DNA from 4 places in the Peteryoungia glycinendophytica genome. Region 4 is predicted to be linked to each of the others. Evidence: predicted binding sites of a transcription regulator. Region 4 holds the regulator's gene; each other region holds the start of a gene.
The links. Region 4 encodes LexA, which represses DNA repair genes until DNA is damaged. Its sites were predicted from a motif close to TGTTCNNNNTGTGTTCNG; they were not measured.

Region 1 (4,159 bases), 430 kb from region 4:
CACGCGTCTTCACGGACTTGTTCTCGACGATCTGCCAGACGAAAGACCCCTGCCCGTCCCACTGCACAGCCAGAGGGTTCACAGCCGGATACCGATCTCCGGGAAAGGCCATGGTGACGGAGAAGGACATTCCCGCACGCAGCACGTCGTCCGGATTGTCGATCCGCGCCCGCACCCGGATGGTCCGGCTTGCCTGATCGACCCGGTTGTCAACGGCATCGATGGCGCCGCTGAAGCGCTGGCCGGGACGTGCAACCGACGATGCCTCGACCGGCATACCGGGCTTGACCGCGACCGCAAAACGCTCCGGCGCCCAGAAATCCACAAGCAGCTGCGCGCGGTTGTCGAGCGACACGATCGCGCTGCTATTGGTGACATTGTCGCCGACACTGACGGCGATGATGCCGATCACGCCGTCGATCGGCGCCACGATGTCGCGCCGTTTCAGGTTCAGCTCTGCGGTGCGCACCTGCAGTTCCGCCTGCTCTCTGGCGATCTGCGCGTCGAGCACGTCCAGCCGCGAAAAGCTCTTCAGATTGTTGTAGGATTCGGCACGCTCGGTCGCGCTGCGCAAGGCGACGGCCGCCTGATCCCGCAGGATCACCTGTTCGTCGCTGTCCAGCCTTGCGATCACATCGCCCTTCTTCACACGCTGACCGGAGGTTACCAGGATCTGCTCTATCGTGCCCGACGCCTGCGGCATGACGGTCACCGCATCAACCGCTTCACCGTCGCCGATGGCGTTGAGCCGATCATTGACCACGGCTGTTGATACGGGCTGGATTGCAACGAGGATTTTCTGGTCGCCGCGGCCACCGCCACCGCGACGCTGACCCTGCGCTTGCCCCTGCCCCTGACCCTGACCTTGGCCAGCGCCGCGTTCGCTGGCCGGCGCCCCGTCACCGGCGCCGTCCGCTCCGCCAGCAGAAATCATCGCGACCATGCCCTTCGGCACGCCCATCTGGACAAGGCTCTGACCTGCGCCGGGCGAAACATAGACCCAGGCGCAAAGTCCGAGAAACAGCAGCGCAACACTGATGGTGAGTTGCTTCCAAAGCGGCATGCAAGGCTCCAGATGAAAGACTTGAAAATAACGAGAACGGAGTATGGCGCTCAGATTGTGTCTGGCAATGGCCACACGGCAAGCTTACTGATTTGTAACCTCACGCAAATTCACGCCAGCGTGATCGCGTTTACGTTGGACCGTGGCGCAATCACGATCGCTCGTCGGGATATTGACCCCAAACATCCTCCAAAACCGGTGATGAACCGGCAATGTGGGAATAAAACCAGAACGCCGTCACTGGCCTTTCGAACCCGAATCACTACATTGAGCCGCATGAGTAACGGTTTTGACGACATTCCCTTCTTCGACGAGGAGCCAGCGCCGCGCAAGCCGGCTGCGGCGCCCGCAGCACCGACCACCGGCGGACTGGGCATTGCCGCCCGCGCCATGGCCGCCCGTGGTCAGGCGAGCGCTCCCGATTACCTGACGGGCCTCAACCCGGAACAGCGCGAGGCTGTTGAAACCGTGGATGGTCCGGTGCTCGTGCTCGCCGGTGCCGGTACCGGCAAGACACGCGTGCTGACCACCCGCATCGCCCACATCCTTGCGACCAACCGCGCCTATCCCAGCCAGATCCTCGCTGTGACCTTCACCAACAAGGCCGCCCGCGAGATGAAGGAGCGCATCGGCCATCTCGTCGGCGGCGCCGTCGAGGGCATGCCCTGGCTCGGCACCTTCCACTCGATCGGCGTCAAGCTACTTAGGCGACACGCCGAACTTGTCGGTCTTTCCTCCGATTTCACCATCCTCGACACCGACGATGTCGTGCGCCTGATCAAGCAGATCATCCAGGCGGAGGGCCTTGATGACAAGCGCTGGCCGGCCAAGCAGTTCGCCCAGATGATCGACGGCTGGAAGAACAAGGGCCTTGATCCCGCGCAGATTCCGGAGGGGGACGCTCGCGCCTTTGCCAATGGCAAGGGCCGTGAACTCTACGTCGCTTACCAGAACCGCCTGAAGACGCTGAATGCCTGCGACTTCGGCGATCTGCTGTTGCATCCGATCCGCATGTTCAGGGCCAATCCGGATGTGCTGAAAGAATACCACCAGCGCTTCAAATATGTCCTCGTCGACGAGTATCAGGACACCAATACAGCGCAATACATGTGGCTGCGCCTGCTGGCCCAGCGCCCACAGGGGATCCCTCAGAACGTCTGCTGCGTCGGCGACGATGACCAGTCGATCTATGGCTGGCGCGGCGCGGAAGTCGACAACATCCTGCGCTTCGAAAGGGATTTTCCCGGCGCAAAGGTGATCAAGCTGGAGCGCAATTACCGCTCCACCGAACACATCCTCGGTGCTGCCGGCCATCTCATCGCCCATAACGAAGGCCGCCTCGGCAAGACGCTGTTCACCGACCGCGTCGATCCCAATGACGGCAAGGTCGTGGTCCATGCCGCCTGGGATTCGGAAGAGGAAGCCCGCGCCATCGGCGAAGAGATCGAGCAACTCCAACGCCAGCAGCATCCGCTCAACAACATGGCGATCCTGGTGCGCGCCTCCTTCCAGATGCGCGAATTCGAAGACCGCTTCGTTACGCTTGGCCTCAACTACCGCGTCATCGGCGGTCCGCGCTTCTACGAGCGCATGGAAATCCGCGATGCCATGGCTTACTTCCGCCTGATCTGCCAGCCGGCCGACGACCTCGCCTTCGAGCGCATCGTCAACACGCCGAAGCGCGGCCTCGGCGACACCACGATCCGCGCCCTGCACGATTACGCCCGCGCCCGCGACGTGCCTATGCTGGCGGCAGCGGCCGACATCATCGAAACGGACGAGTTGAAGCCGAAGGCACGCAAGGCTCTCTTCGACGTAGTCATGATGTTCCGTCGCTGGAGCGAACTGCTGGAAAACACACCGCATACGGAGCTCGCCGAACAGGTTCTGGAAGAGTCCGGCTATACCGACATGTGGAAGAACGACAAATCGGCCGAAGCGCCGGGTCGTCTCGACAACCTGAAGGAACTGGTCCGCTCGATGGAGGCCTTCGAGAGCCTGCGCGGCTTCCTCGAGCACGTCTCGTTGGTCATGGATGTCGAGCAGAACGAGAATTTGGATGCCGTCTCGATCATGACGCTGCATTCGGCCAAGGGCCTGGAATTCGAAACCGTCTTCCTGCCCGGCTGGGAAGAAGGCCTGTTTCCCCACCAGCGCGCGCTCGACGAAGGTGGACGCTCCGGGCTCGAGGAAGAGCGACGCCTCGCCTATGTCGGGATCACCCGCGCCAAGCGCCGCTGCCACCTGTGGTTCGTCTCCAACCGCCGCATCCACGGCCTCTGGCAGTCGACCATGCCCTCGCGCTTTCTCGATGAACTGCCGCCGGCCCATGTCGAAGTGGCGGAGGCCGAGACCTCCTACGGCGGCTACGGCCGCAACCCCTACGGCCAGTCCCGCTTCGACAAACAGGAGCCTTTCCAGAACAATTATACGACGCCCGGCTGGAAGCGTGCCCAGGCCAACAAGACCGATGCCACCCGCGACAACTGGGGCAACCGCTCCGGGCATTCCGTCGAGCGCATCGGCTATGGCGAAAGCGGCCCCAGAGCGAAGACGATTGACGGTGAACTCGTCGCCAAGTCGACCACGTCGGAACCGTCCCGTTACTCGGTCGGCGACCGCGTCTTCCACATCAAGTTCGGCAACGGCAACATCGCATCCATCGAAGGCAACAAGCTGACGATCGATTTCGACCGCGCGGGCCAGAAGCGGGTGCTGGACGGTTTTGTCGAAAAGGTCTGATCTTCGAGAAGCTGTCTGACTCTCTCGAAGCCGCTGGGCTTCGCGGATTATTCTGCGGCGATACCGCACTCTTCCGCAGAAAATGCCATCTGCCAATGCCGGCGGCAGAGAGGCATGTATGTCTCGTTGCCGCCGATCATCACCTGCGCTCCGTCCTTTAGCGCCCTTCCATCAGCGCCCAGCCGCACGACCATGGTCGCCTTGCGGCCGCAATGGCAGATCGAGCGCGCCTCGGTCAGTTCATCGGCTATGGCGAGCAGTCCCTTTGAGCCGGGAAAAAGCTCTCCGCGGAAATCCGTACGCAGCCCATAGGCCATGACCGGCAGATCGAGCACATCGACGATCCGCGAAAGC
Region 2 (4,159 bases), 350 kb from region 4:
GCTCGAAGAGGCGCAGCTCTATTTCAACGTCGAGGGCATCGTCCAGTCGATCGAGCTCTTCATCGACAATCCTGATGATGTCGACCGGCTGCGCCCGCTCGTCGAACAGGCTGCGGGCCGCCAGATCTTCATCACCGACTGGCGCCAGCGCAACCAGACCTTCTTCTCGGCCCTGCAGGTCGAGCGCAACGTGATGTTCATGATCCTGACGCTCATCGTGCTCGTTGCCGCGCTCAACATCATTTCCGGCCTGATCATGCTGGTGAAGGACAAGGCCAGCGACATCGCCATCCTGCGCACCATGGGGGCGACCTCGGGCGCCATCATGCGAATCTTCTTCATGACGGGGGCGGCCATCGGCACTGCCGGTACGTTCGCCGGTGTGATCCTCGGTGTCGTCGTCTGTCTCAACATCGAGAGCATCCGCCAGTTCTTCTCCTGGGTCTCGGGCACTGTTCTCTTCGATCCCGAACTCTATTTCCTCAGCCAGTTGCCCGCCGACATGAATGTCAGCGAGACGGTGTCCGTGGTGGTCATGGCGCTCAGCCTGTCCTTCATGGCGACCATCTTCCCGGCCTGGCGGGCCTCGCGCCTGGATCCCGTCCAGGCGCTGCGATACGAATAAGGATGCCGATCCCGATGGCCAATGACATCGTTCTGTCTCTTGCCGGCATCGACCGCCATTACGGCCAGGGCGAAACCGTGCTTTCGATCCTGAAGGGTGCAGATTTTACCCTGCGCACCGGTGAGACCGTCGCGCTCGTTGCGCCCTCGGGTACCGGCAAATCCACCCTCTTGCATGTCGCCGGCCTGCTGGAGCATCCCGACGGCGGTGGAGTTACGCTCGGCGGTATTCCCTGCCAGGAACTGCCGGACGAACAACGCACCGCGATCCGTCGCAACTCCGTCGGCTTCGTCTATCAGTTTCACCATCTGCTGCCGGAATTCTCAGCGCTCGAAAACGTGATGATGCCGCAGCTGATTGCCGGCCTGACCCGCAAGGAAGCGGCCGAGCGCGCCAAGCAGCTGCTGGATTACATGCGTGTCGGCCACCGCGCCGACCACCGACCGGCCGAACTCTCCGGCGGCGAACAGCAGCGTGTGGCGATCGCCCGTGCGGTTGCCAATGCGCCGCTGGTGCTGCTTGCCGATGAACCGACCGGCAACCTCGATCCCGAAACGGCATCCTACGTCTTTTCGGCATTGGAAGCGCTCGTGCGCCAATCGGGCCTGTCGGCGATGATCGCCACCCACAATCACGAGATCGCGGGGCGGATGGACCGTTGCGTGACGCTCATCGACGGCAAGGTCGTCGAGATCGAGGCCTGACCCTCCACTCCATCGCTGCTCATTATGCGGACGGGACTTTTGTTCCCGCTTCCGGCCGGGCTTTTTTGGGGTTGACGCAAGAACGAAAAGGGAACAAGATGAAAACATAGAGGAACAAGGAGACGGACATGACCGAAATCATTCGTGACGTTGCTGCATTCACCTCCATGGCCGTATTTGTTGCCAGCATGACCCTCCTGATGCTTGCGCTCTGAGCGGCCGCCGTTGAAACCTGTATACATGTGTCCGTCGCGGCAAACGTGACTGGACTTCGCAGTCCCGACCATCGAAAATCCCGCTGATTCAGTGCAGTGCGAGGGTGATCGACATGGGCGAAGGCAACAGCGGAGTGGACGCTCCATCGGGTCCCATGGTCGGACCGGGTTTTGTTCATCTTCGCGTGCATTCAGCCTATTCGCTCCTTGAAGGCGCGCTGCCGCTCAAGAAAATTCTGGGCAAGGCGGTGGCCGACGACCAGCCCGCGATTGCCATCACCGATACCAACAACCTGTTCGTCGCGCTTGAATTTTCTCAGAAGGCGATCGGTGACGGCGTGCAGCCGATCATTGGCTGCCAGCTGTCGATCGATATGGAAGATTCGACGGGAGAAAAGCGCGGCGGCAACGGGCATATGCCGGACCTGCCGTCCATCGTCGTGCTCGCCTCGGATGCCGCGGGTTACGAGCGGCTGGTGGATCTCGTCAGCCGCGCCTATCTGGGCGGCGATGCCGGCCAGCCGGTCCATATAAAGCTGTCTTGGTTACAGGAGAGCGGCACTGAGGGCCTGATTGCGCTCACCGGCGCTGCCGGCGGTCCGATCGACCGCATGCTGCGGGATGGCCATTCCGCCTCTGCGGAGGCGCGCCTCTTGGCACTCAGGCGCCTCTTCGGAGATCGGCTTTATGTCGAATTGCAACGGCATGGCAATTACGACCGGACCCATGAGCGCCGGGTGGTGCAACTGGCTTACGACCACGACCTGCCGCTTGTCGCGACCAACGAGGCCTTTTTTCCGACGCGAGACGACTATGATGCGCATGATGCCCTGATGGCAGTGGCGCACAACGCCATTGTCTCTAACGACGACCGCTTCCGCCTCACACCCGATCATTACCTGAAGAGCCGCGCGGAGATGCAGGCGCTCTTCTCCGATCTGCCGGAGGCTCTGGAGAATACGGTCGAAATCGCCCGCCGCTGCTCCTTCGTCCTCTCGACCCGCAAACCGATCCTGCCCCGTTTCACCGGCGGCAGCGACGATCCGGAAGAGGCGGAACGCGAGGAAGCACTGGAACTGCGCCGTCAGGCGATTGAAGGCCTCGATAACCGCCTCGCAGCGCTCGGCATGGCACCGGGTTACGAGGAGAAGGACTATCGCGACCGGCTCGAATTCGAGCTCTCGGTCATCGAGCGCATGAAGTTCCCCGGCTACTTCCTGATCGTTTCGGACTTCATCAAATGGGCCAAGCAGCATGACATCCCGGTGGGACCGGGCCGTGGTTCGGGTGCAGGTTCGCTGGTCGCCTATGCGCTGACCATCACCGACGTGGACCCCTTGCGTTTCTCGCTGCTCTTCGAGCGCTTCCTCAATCCGGAACGCGTCTCGATGCCCGACTTCGACATCGACTTCTGCCAGGAGCGCCGCGAAGAGGTCATCCGCTACGTCCAGCGGAAATATGGCCGCGAGCAGGTGGGGCAGATCATCACCTTCGGATCGCTCCAAGCCCGTGCGGCCCTGCGCGACGTCGGTCGTGTGCTGGAAATGTCCTATGGCCAGGTCGACAAGATCTGCAAACTCGTGCCCAACAATCCCGCCAACCCGACGCCGCTCTCCAAGGCGATCGAGGAGGAGCCCAAGCTGCAGGAGGCCGCCGCCGAGGAACCCGTCGTCGCGCGCCTCCTCGAAATCGCCCAGAAGATCGAAGGGCTCTACCGTCACGCTTCGACACACGCCGCTGGTATCGTCATCGGCGACCGCCCTTTGTCGAAGCTGGTGCCGATGTACCGCGATCCGCGCTCCGACATGCCGGTCACTCAGTTCAACATGAAATGGGTCGAGCAGGCCGGTCTGGTGAAGTTCGACTTCCTCGGCCTGAAGACGCTGACCGTGTTGAAGACCGCCGTCGACTTCGTCGTCGAGCAGCGCGGTCATAAGGTGGATCTGGCGGCGATCCCGCTCGATGACAAGCTCACCTACGAGATGCTTTCGCGCGGGGAAACTGTCGGTGTCTTCCAGGTGGAAAGTGCGGGCATGCGCAAGGCTCTGATCGGCATGCGTCCCGACTGCATCGAGGACATCATCGCGCTGGTGGCGCTCTATCGTCCGGGCCCGATGGAGAACATCCCGGTCTACAATGCCCGCAAGCATGGCGAGGAGGAACTCGCCTCCGTTCACCCGAAGATCGACTATCTCTTGAAGGAAACGCAGGGCGTCATCGTCTACCAGGAGCAGGTCATGCAGATCGCCCAGGTTCTATCGGGCTATTCGCTCGGCGAAGCCGACCTTCTGCGCCGCGCCATGGGTAAGAAGATCAAAGCCGAGATGGACCAGCAGTCGGCCCGTTTCGTCGACGGCGCGATGAAGAACGGCGTGTCGAAGCCCCAGGCCGAGAACATCTTCGAACTGCTGGCGAAGTTCGCCAACTACGGCTTCAACAAGTCGCATGCCGCGGCCTACGCGATCGTCTCCTACCAGACCGCCTATATGAAGGCGCATTACCCGGTCGAGTTCCTGGCTGCGTCCATGACCCTCGATATGGCCAACACCGAAAAGCTCGTCGACTTCCGTCAGGATGCCGGACGCCTCGGTATCGAAGTTGTGCCGCCTTCGGTG
Region 3 (4,159 bases), on a different contig from region 4:
CGGGTGGAACGACAACTGTCTCGCGATTGATGGCGCGGGCGCAGGCATGGGCGGCACCCCAGCTGTCGGCGACCGCCACACGGGCAGTCAGCTTCCTGCCCAGAAACTGGTTGGCGATCTTTGTCACCATGGCGAGCTCGCCACCCTGCAGGTGATCCGCACCTTCAGTATCCATCACGATGCCGTCGATCCCGTCGACGGCCACGATCGGCGAATACACGGTCAGTGCCCAGAGGGTGATCCGCTCCAGTGCCGCGGCGTCGAGCGCGGGGTCGGCCTCGACCATCATTAAGTCGCGGAAGATGGCCTGTGCTTTCGCGGCCGGCATCCCTGCTCTCACGCCCGCTTTGCGAGCGGCCGCATCGGCGGCAGAGACCCATCGCTTCGACCCGGACTTGGCGATCACAGCGATGGCCTGCTCAGGCGGAATGGAGGGATCTGCGCGCCGTATTCGATCGGTCGGCAGATCCGGAAGATAAATGGATACGACCCTTGTCATCACACGCTCTCACGAGAAACTCAGCACACTCACCCGCTTTCACGCGCATCAATTCCAGAAACCATTGAGGCCTGCCCACCCCCGGAACTGGCAGCTCCTCGGACGGCATCACACTCACCCGCCATCTGGTGGTTGACGCCGTCGGCTGGCCAAAATCATTCGCCTCCGTCTGCCTTCGCCATCGGCGGACAGCAAGCGCCATGGTCCCGGTTCGCTCGGCCGCCAGCTGCAGGCGTCGGGAACTGACCATCGGCAGGCGGACAAGTTCGCCGACGACCGCCCCGAGACCGCCAAACGACAGGCCCTCCTCCATATTGGCCAGCACATCTTCTTCCCGGTCGGACTCGACGAAAATCACGCGATCGGGGTGAAGACCGACCTGGGCAAGCGCCGGAAAAAACAGATCCGGTCTCGTCAGACACCAGATGACGGGCCCTTTGGTTCGCGCGGCTATTCCGGCAACGAAGAGCGCGGCGGCCGCGCCATCGACGGTACCCGAACCTCCGCCCGCGAACTCATGCAGCGCCCCGAAGGCAAGCCCGCCGCCCGGCAGGACCGCATCGAGCTCAGCCAGCCCGAATGGAAGACAGCCGGCACGTCTGGCCTGTGCACCCTCCAGCGACGCGATGCGCTCGCGCAAATCACAGATTACCTTCTGGCGGGCAGCAGTCATCGTTCACGGCTCCCTTCAAGGTCGCGTTGGCGGGATCGACATCATGTCGGGCGGGCAATATGTTCACTATCTGTTCTTATGCGCATGAAGAGTCAAGACGCATTGAGCCTAGGAATATTCGCCTAGCATTAGCGATCTTGAAGATTCCGAGCGGAATCAATCGCGTAAGGCCGAAAAGAATTTTTAGCGCAGTTTACGGGCGATCAGGCCTTGTCGGTGGATAGCGCGGACAGACGTCAAGTCGTCTTAATGTTCTTAAGCTTTTTGTGCTGCACTTCAGGCATGACAAAGCCTCCCAGGTCAACGCCACCCAGATCGAAGCCGCTTCTTCGTGACAGCGAAGCCCCGATCCGTTCGAAGCCGCGCAGGAAACGCAATCCGGCGCAGCCACAGCTGCTTTTCGATCCGATGCCCGATCGGGTCGAGCCGGCGCTGGCTGAGCTGAAGGCGCATCCGCCAAAAGGCGACCAGTGGAGCTGGGAGCTGAAATGGGACGGGTATCGCCTGGCGGTCCATATCGAGCCGCAAGGCGTGCGCATCCTCACACGCGGTGGCCATGACTGGACGCATCGCTTTCCTGAAATCGCAGAGGCTGGCCGTGCACTCGGGCCGGCGACCATGATCATCGATGGCGAAGCTGTTGTCCTTGACGCAGAAGGCCGGCCAGATTTCGGGCTGCTGCAGCAATCGCTTGGCGCTTCCGGCAAGACGGCTGGCAATCGGGCCTCGGACGCTATCCTCTATGCCTTCGATCTCATGTACCTTGATGGGCATGATCTGCGCGGGGTCGAATACCGCTCCCGCCGGCATCTTCTTGAGGACACGCTGAACGGACATGACGGCGCCATTCGTCTTTCAGAGACGCTCGATGTGGATCCCACTGTCCTGCTCGAGAATGTCTGCCGCCTCGGCCTCGAAGGCATCGTCGGCAAGCATCTCGATCAGCCCTATCGCTCCGGCCGCACCGGCGACTGGGTGAAGGTCAAATGCGTGCAGAGCGAAGCCTTCATGATCGTCGGCTATGAGCCATCGACGGCATCGCCGGGTGGGTTTGGCTCACTGGTGCTTGCTGCCTACGGCGGCCACGATCTCGTCCATGTCGGGAACATCGGCACGGGCTTTAGGCAAGCCGAGATGACCAGACTGCGCAAGATGCTGGATAGGCTGCGCTGGAAGCGCAAACAGCCGCCGGTGCCCTATCCCGGGAAAGCCGACATTGTCTGGGTGGAGCCGACGCTGATCGCCGAGATCGAGTTTCGGGCCTGGACCGGGGATGGCAAACTGCGGCATGCTTCCTACAAAGGCTTGCGGGAACGGCAGGACAACGCGGACGTTTACAAGCTCGACTAGCAAGCGGACGGAACACGTCGGGAGAAACTGCATCCGGTCGCAACGGAGGGGATTGCTGCCATGTGTAACCTTTATCGCATGGAAGACAAGGACTGGGTCGCGAAATGGGCCCAGGATGCCGAGAGCCTGATCAACCTGATGCCGGCCTACCAGATGAACCCCGACCAGATGGGGCCCATCGTCCGCAACACGGCCGACGGAAAGAAGCAACTCGTGCACGCGCGCTGGGGCCTGCCCTCACCGTTCTTCGTACAGAAGAAGGCTGCGGAAGGTCGGGCAGAGAAACTGAAGGCCAAAGGTCAGACCGTCGATATGGATGAGCTCATCCGCATGGAACCAGACCGGGGCGTAACCAATGTCCGCAAACTCAACCTGCCCCACTGGACGCGCTGGTTCGGCGTCGAGCATCGATGCCTGGTTCCCGTGACGAGTTTTGCCGAGCCGGATCCTTCAAGCCAGGAACCCGGCGGCAAGGTTCCGAATGCCTGGTTTGCCCGCGACGAGGCGAAATCACTGATGTTCTTCGCCGGCATCCATGTGCCGCAGTGGAAAAGCGTCCGAAAAGTCCGGGACGGCCTCACGACGGACAACCTCTATGGCTTTCTGACCACGGATCCCAACGATCTCGTTAGGCCGATCCATGAGAAGGCCATGCCTGTCCTGCTGCAGACGAAGGAAGAAACCGACGTCTGGATGTGGGCGCCATGGGAAGAAGCGAAGCACCTCGCCCGACCGCTACCGAACGATGCTTTGATCATTCTGGCGCGTGAGCCTTATGGGTCATCGATCGTATCGAAGTCTGGCGAACTCGTTGAGCAGCCTACCCTTCTGTAGGCGGACCAGGCGTCGGCGAGTTTTGGACCCTAACGGAATGGTTTGCGATCGGTGAGAATGGCGATATGTTCACCTTCCGTTCTGAGAACCAACCTTTCGCTTTGCTGCCAGAAGGACGATGATAAATACCTTTTCCGAGACCATCCGCAAAATCATCCATGTGGACATGGATGCCTTCTACGCCTCGGTCGAGCAGCGCGATAATCCGGAGCTGCGCGGTAAACCGCTGGCCGTCGGCGGTGCTGCCGCCCGAGGTGTGGTGGCGGCCGCCAGCTATGAGGCTCGCAAGTTCGGGGTTCATTCCGCCATGCCGTCGGTCACGGCCGCTCGCAAGTGCCCGGATCTGATTTCCGTAAAGCCGCGCCTCGAAGTCTACCGGGCTGTCTCGCAGCAGATCCGGGAGATCTTTGCCGAATATACGCCGTTGATAGAACCCTTGTCGCTCGACGAGGCATATCTCGACGTCACCGAAAGTCTCAAAGGCATGCCGGTCGCCACCGAGATCGCGCTGGAAATACGTGAAAGGATCAAGTCAGTTACCGGCCTAAATGCCTCTGCCGGTATCTCCTACAACAAGTTTCTGGCCAAAATGGCGTCCGACCTCAACAAGCCCAACGGCCAGGCGGTCATCACGCCGAAGAACGGGCCAGCGTTCGTCGAGCAGCTGGCGGTCAAGAAATTCCATGGCGTCGGCCCGGCCACGGCCGAGAAGATGCACCGGCTTGGCATTGAGACCGGCGCAGATCTGAAGGCAAAGTCCTTGCAGTTTCTCATCGAGCATTTCGGGAAATCGGGTCCATACT
Region 4 (4,159 bases):
TCTTGATATCGGCAAAGACCTCCATTGCTTTTTCGAGCCCAATGCCGCGCTCGGCAGACAGCGAGGTGCGGTTGGCCTTGTCGAAGGAGGACTTGTAGACGAGACCGAGACCCAGTTCGCGGCAGAGCTCGACGAGGCGCCCGGCAATCATGAAAGCATGGTCGCGGCTTTCCATCTGGCACGGGCCGGCAATCAGCGCAAAACGGCCCTTCTGCGAGAAAACGGCCTTGCCGGCACCTTCGCCGACCACGACTTCCGAATTGGTAGAAACGGTCATTTCGACTCCTCAAAGGCGTAGGCGACACCCTGCCCTGGCTGCGGCGCCACAACGAGCCGGGCGCCGATGGTTTGATAGGCGATGCCATTAGCAGCGAGGCAACGTGCTGTCACGCCGAGATCGTGGCTCACGACCACGACTGCAGCCCCCAGCAAGCCGCGCTCCGTCACTGGCGCTGCAAGTCCGTAATGGGCAGACAACCCGTCAGGCGTTAGGACATCCACCGTGGCATTGGCACATTTGATCGACAGCCCGAATGAATGAGCGGTGACGTCGCGCTGGTCGAGCACCGCTTCCAGGAGATACTGGAAGTCGCTCGGATTGTGTTCAGACAGCACGATGCGAGATAAGCAGGCTGCGGCATTTGCGTGCACCTGCAATGCCCCGCGATCCACGGGCAGAGGGTTTACCCGCTCACAGGAAAAAGCGAAGAAATCCGGAGATCGGAGATCCGCGGCGAAGGCCAACTTGAACGCCGCTTCCGCCGCACGCCCATCCGGGAAGCGGAACTGGCGCGAAAAACCCAACATCTCACCGCCGGACAGACCTTCTGCGACGAAACGGGCGTGATCCGCTTCGGCATCTGACGTCTTTACGACCACGGCCGACAGTCCCTCGCCACGACGAAACTGATAAGCCAAATCCCGGGCGACGAAAACGTTACCGGTGCGAGCCGCCTCCAGGCAATCCTCACGGCTTCCGACGGCCAGCGGTTCCAGATAGGTGTCATTCGCGAAAAAGACACAGGCATTCCGGGTGCCGAAGGGATGGGTGGCATCTGCAGCGACGGTGAAGCCGAGCCTGGTCAGGCGCTGGCGGGCGGTATCGAGATCGACGACCGGCAGCACGAGATGATCAACGGCACGAGGAGATTGGGAGACATGGGACATGAATGACGCTCTTTTCTCCCGTGCAATTAAGGCTGGGCAGACTGTTTTGTAAGGGTCTCGACCGACTGCCGGAGGGCGTCGATCTCGGCTCGGGTCTCGCGCAGTTCCTTCAGCACCTGCTCATCGATCTTGTGATGCAGCGCGAGAACCTCGATCTCGGCCTTCAGATTAATTTCATAGTCCTTCGCCGCCATGAAACGATCGCGTTCGGCCTGACGGTTCTGGCTCATCATGATGATGGGTGCCTGTATGGCCGCGATCATCGAGAGGATGAGGTTCAGGAAGATAAAAGGATAGGCGTCAATCGGTCGGGTCGACAGGATCACTGTGTTGAGGACAACCCAAGCCACCAAAAAGAACATGAACCCGATGATGAAGCTCCAGGAGCCGCCCACGCGGGCAATCGCATCCGCCAGACGCTGACCAAAGCTCGAACCAGCCAGAAAATCCTCGCCGGCATTGGTCGAGACCGTGCGCCGCTCCCTGGCTATCTTGAGAACTTTTTTCTCTGCCGACGAAAGTTCATCAACCTGCTTGCCAAGCAAGGTCTTTTCCAAATCTTTCAGCATGTTGGACTTCTCACTTGTTCTTCTCGGGGAATTGAAAGCCTTTTGCCCCGTCGCAAGTCGAACACATGGACAACGCGCTTCATGGCTTTCTCACGACAAGGACCAAGAGGCCTATCGCATTTTCGCGTGAGCTGTTCACGGAAATTTATCCACTTGCGGAACACAAATGGAACATATAGTGTCTGTTCTGGATTTGTTTCACCAATTGGGGCCTCGCCGATGCTGACGCGCAAGCAACAGGAACTGCTTCTCTTCATTCACGAGCGGATGAAAGAGTCGGGCGTGCCGCCTTCCTTCGACGAGATGAAGGACGCGCTCGACCTCGCCTCCAAGTCCGGGATCCATCGGCTGATCACCGCGCTTGAGGAGCGCGGCTTCATCCGCCGTCTGCCCAACAGGGCGCGTGCGCTCGAAGTCATCAAGCTGCCGGAGGCCTATACGCCGAGCCTGCAGCCGCGCCGGGGCTTCGCGCCGAGCGTCATCGAAGGCAGCCTTGGCAAGGCGCCGCCACCAGCCCCTGCCCGCACACCCGCTGCCGAGCAGACCTCTTCGGTCAGCGTTCCCGTCATGGGTCGAATCGCAGCCGGCGTGCCGATCTCGGCGATCCAGAACAACACGCATGACATCACCGTTCCGGCCGAGATGATCGGTTCGGGCGAACATTATGCGCTGGAGGTCAAGGGCGATTCGATGATCGATGCTGGCATCCTCGACGGCGACACGGTGATCATCCGCAATGCCTCCAATGCCAATCCGGGTGACATCATCGTGGCGCTCGTCGACGACGAAGAAGCGACGCTCAAGCGCTTTCGCCGGCGTGGCGCTTCGATTGCTCTGGAAGCGGCCAACCCAGCCTATGAAACCCGGATCTTCCCGCCGGATCGGGTGAAGATCCAGGGCAAACTGGTGGGCCTGATCCGCCGTTATCACTGAGAGTGAAGGTATTGGTCGCTTGACGGCTCCCCGACATTCGGCTCGTAGGTTTGCGATGCTGCGTGGAAATCCGTTACGTGTTCGCGGCCCGTCGCGTTAGTTCGCCAGTCGTATAGGCGGTGCATGGTCCAGGGGCGCGGCTGTCCGGTAAATGCGGCCGTGGCATTGATCACCTTGTCACCGGGCTCTCCGAATCGCAGTTCCATGGCGCCGGAGCTTCGCAGTGTCGTTGCGCTGATGAACCGCGCGCCCGAGCGGCAGTCTCTCATGCGAGCCCGTGCTGCAAGGATGACAATGTCGGCGACGTCGCAGGCAATGCCGGCGAGGTCGGCGCGATCAAGGGTCACCACCCTCCAGCCGCCGGACACCATGGCGGAGCAGGCTCCGCGGATACAGGTGAAGGCGTCAGACTTTGCTGCTCCTATCAGTTCCGTGAGAGTTTGCCGGGCCTGCTGGCTTGTCTGCTGATCCCAGCTCTTGCCGTTTTTCCAGTCCGCCGGTGGCGGCAAGACGGGCGATTTCAACTGGATGGGCGGCTGGTTACGTTTGACAGCGAGCGCCGGTTGCCATTGATCGAAGAGGAATGCAGGCGGTCGGCTTCGGTTTGTGGCGAGGCTTCCTGCCTCTCCCTCATTCTTTCCCCTGGGCCAGAAGCCAACCAGTCGGCCGTCTTCGCTGATGAAGAGATCTGCGGGTGTGTCGGGGGGACGGACTGCTGCTGCGGCGAGTGTGATTGCCAACAGCAGAGTTCCGGCGTGGCGCAACCAGGTGTGAAGCAGCGTCAGGAGCAGAAGCGCGGTCACGATCAGGATCGGAAACCATGCAGGCTGCCGCGCGACGAGCGCTCCGTCACCCCAGCCGGCGACCGTGTGGGCCATCACGAGGACCAGATCGAGCCCAAGGCCCATGATCCAGAAAAAGGGCGCATCTAGGCCGAAGGGCATGAGCAACATGGCGATGAAGCCTGCGGGCATGACGACGATGGAGATCAGCGGCATGGCCGCGAGATTGGCTTCGAGACCGTGAGTCGACAGGCGATGAAAATGTGTGACGGCGAAGATCGCAGTCGAGAGCCCGCCGATCAGCGAGGTCGCAAGCGTGCCCCCGATGAACTTAACGATGAAGCTGGCAAGTTTGGCAGTAGGAGACTTTGGAGCGGGCCATATCGAGCGTGGCCGGGATCGCCAGCCGGAATAGCCGGCGATCAGTGCCGCCGTCGCGGCAAAAGACATCTGGAAACTCGGCCCCATCACTGCCGATGGCTGGGCGATCAGGATCAGGGTCGCCGCCACCGAGAGGTTGCGCAGGCTGATCGCCGGGCGGTCGATGAGTACGGCGACCAGCATAACTGCCGTCATTAAATAGGCTCTGAGCGCGGATACCTGATAGCCGGAAATGAGGACATACGCGGTCGCGGCGAGCAAGGCACCGGCAGCTGCGACTTTCTTGATCGGATAGCGTTGCGCCAACACGGGCAGCAGGCAGAGCAA

Region 1: the regulator LexA is predicted to act here: its motif matches at 1,280-1,297, upstream of FJQ55_RS11650 (ATP-dependent helicase).
Region 2: the regulator LexA is predicted to act here: its motif matches at 1,408-1,425, upstream of dnaE (DNA polymerase III subunit alpha).
Region 3: the regulator LexA is predicted to act here: its motif matches at 1,233-1,250, upstream of FJQ55_RS21100 (ImuA family protein).

What each region holds. Positions count from the first base shown of each region.
Region 1 covers NZ_VFYP01000001.1:2,380,585-2,384,743, forward strand. Annotated here, with positions in the region: gene FJQ55_RS11645 (efflux RND transporter periplasmic adaptor subunit) at 1-1,063, opposite strand, end outside; gene FJQ55_RS11650 (ATP-dependent helicase) at 1,340-3,805, shown strand; gene FJQ55_RS11655 (thymidine kinase) at 3,853-4,159, opposite strand, start outside.
Region 2 covers NZ_VFYP01000001.1:1,598,315-1,602,473, forward strand. Annotated here, with positions in the region: gene FJQ55_RS07775 (lipoprotein-releasing ABC transporter permease subunit) at 1-625, shown strand, start outside; gene FJQ55_RS07780 (ABC transporter ATP-binding protein) at 640-1,329, shown strand; gene dnaE (DNA polymerase III subunit alpha) at 1,658-4,159, shown strand, end outside.
Region 3 covers NZ_VFYP01000006.1:5,170-9,328, forward strand. Annotated here, with positions in the region: gene FJQ55_RS21095 (Y-family DNA polymerase) at 1-499, opposite strand, end outside; gene FJQ55_RS21100 (ImuA family protein) at 420-1,172, opposite strand; gene ligD (non-homologous end-joining DNA ligase) at 1,455-2,522, shown strand; gene FJQ55_RS21110 (SOS response-associated peptidase family protein) at 2,583-3,356, shown strand; gene dinB (DNA polymerase IV) at 3,475-4,159, shown strand, end outside.
Region 4 covers NZ_VFYP01000001.1:1,951,489-1,955,647, reverse strand. Annotated here, with positions in the region: gene kdsA (3-deoxy-8-phosphooctulonate synthase) at 1-277, opposite strand, end outside; gene FJQ55_RS09605 (VOC family protein) at 274-1,167, opposite strand; gene FJQ55_RS09600 (DUF1003 domain-containing protein) at 1,194-1,736, opposite strand; gene lexA (transcriptional repressor LexA) at 1,956-2,669, shown strand; gene FJQ55_RS09590 (ComEC/Rec2 family competence protein) at 2,663-4,159, opposite strand, start outside.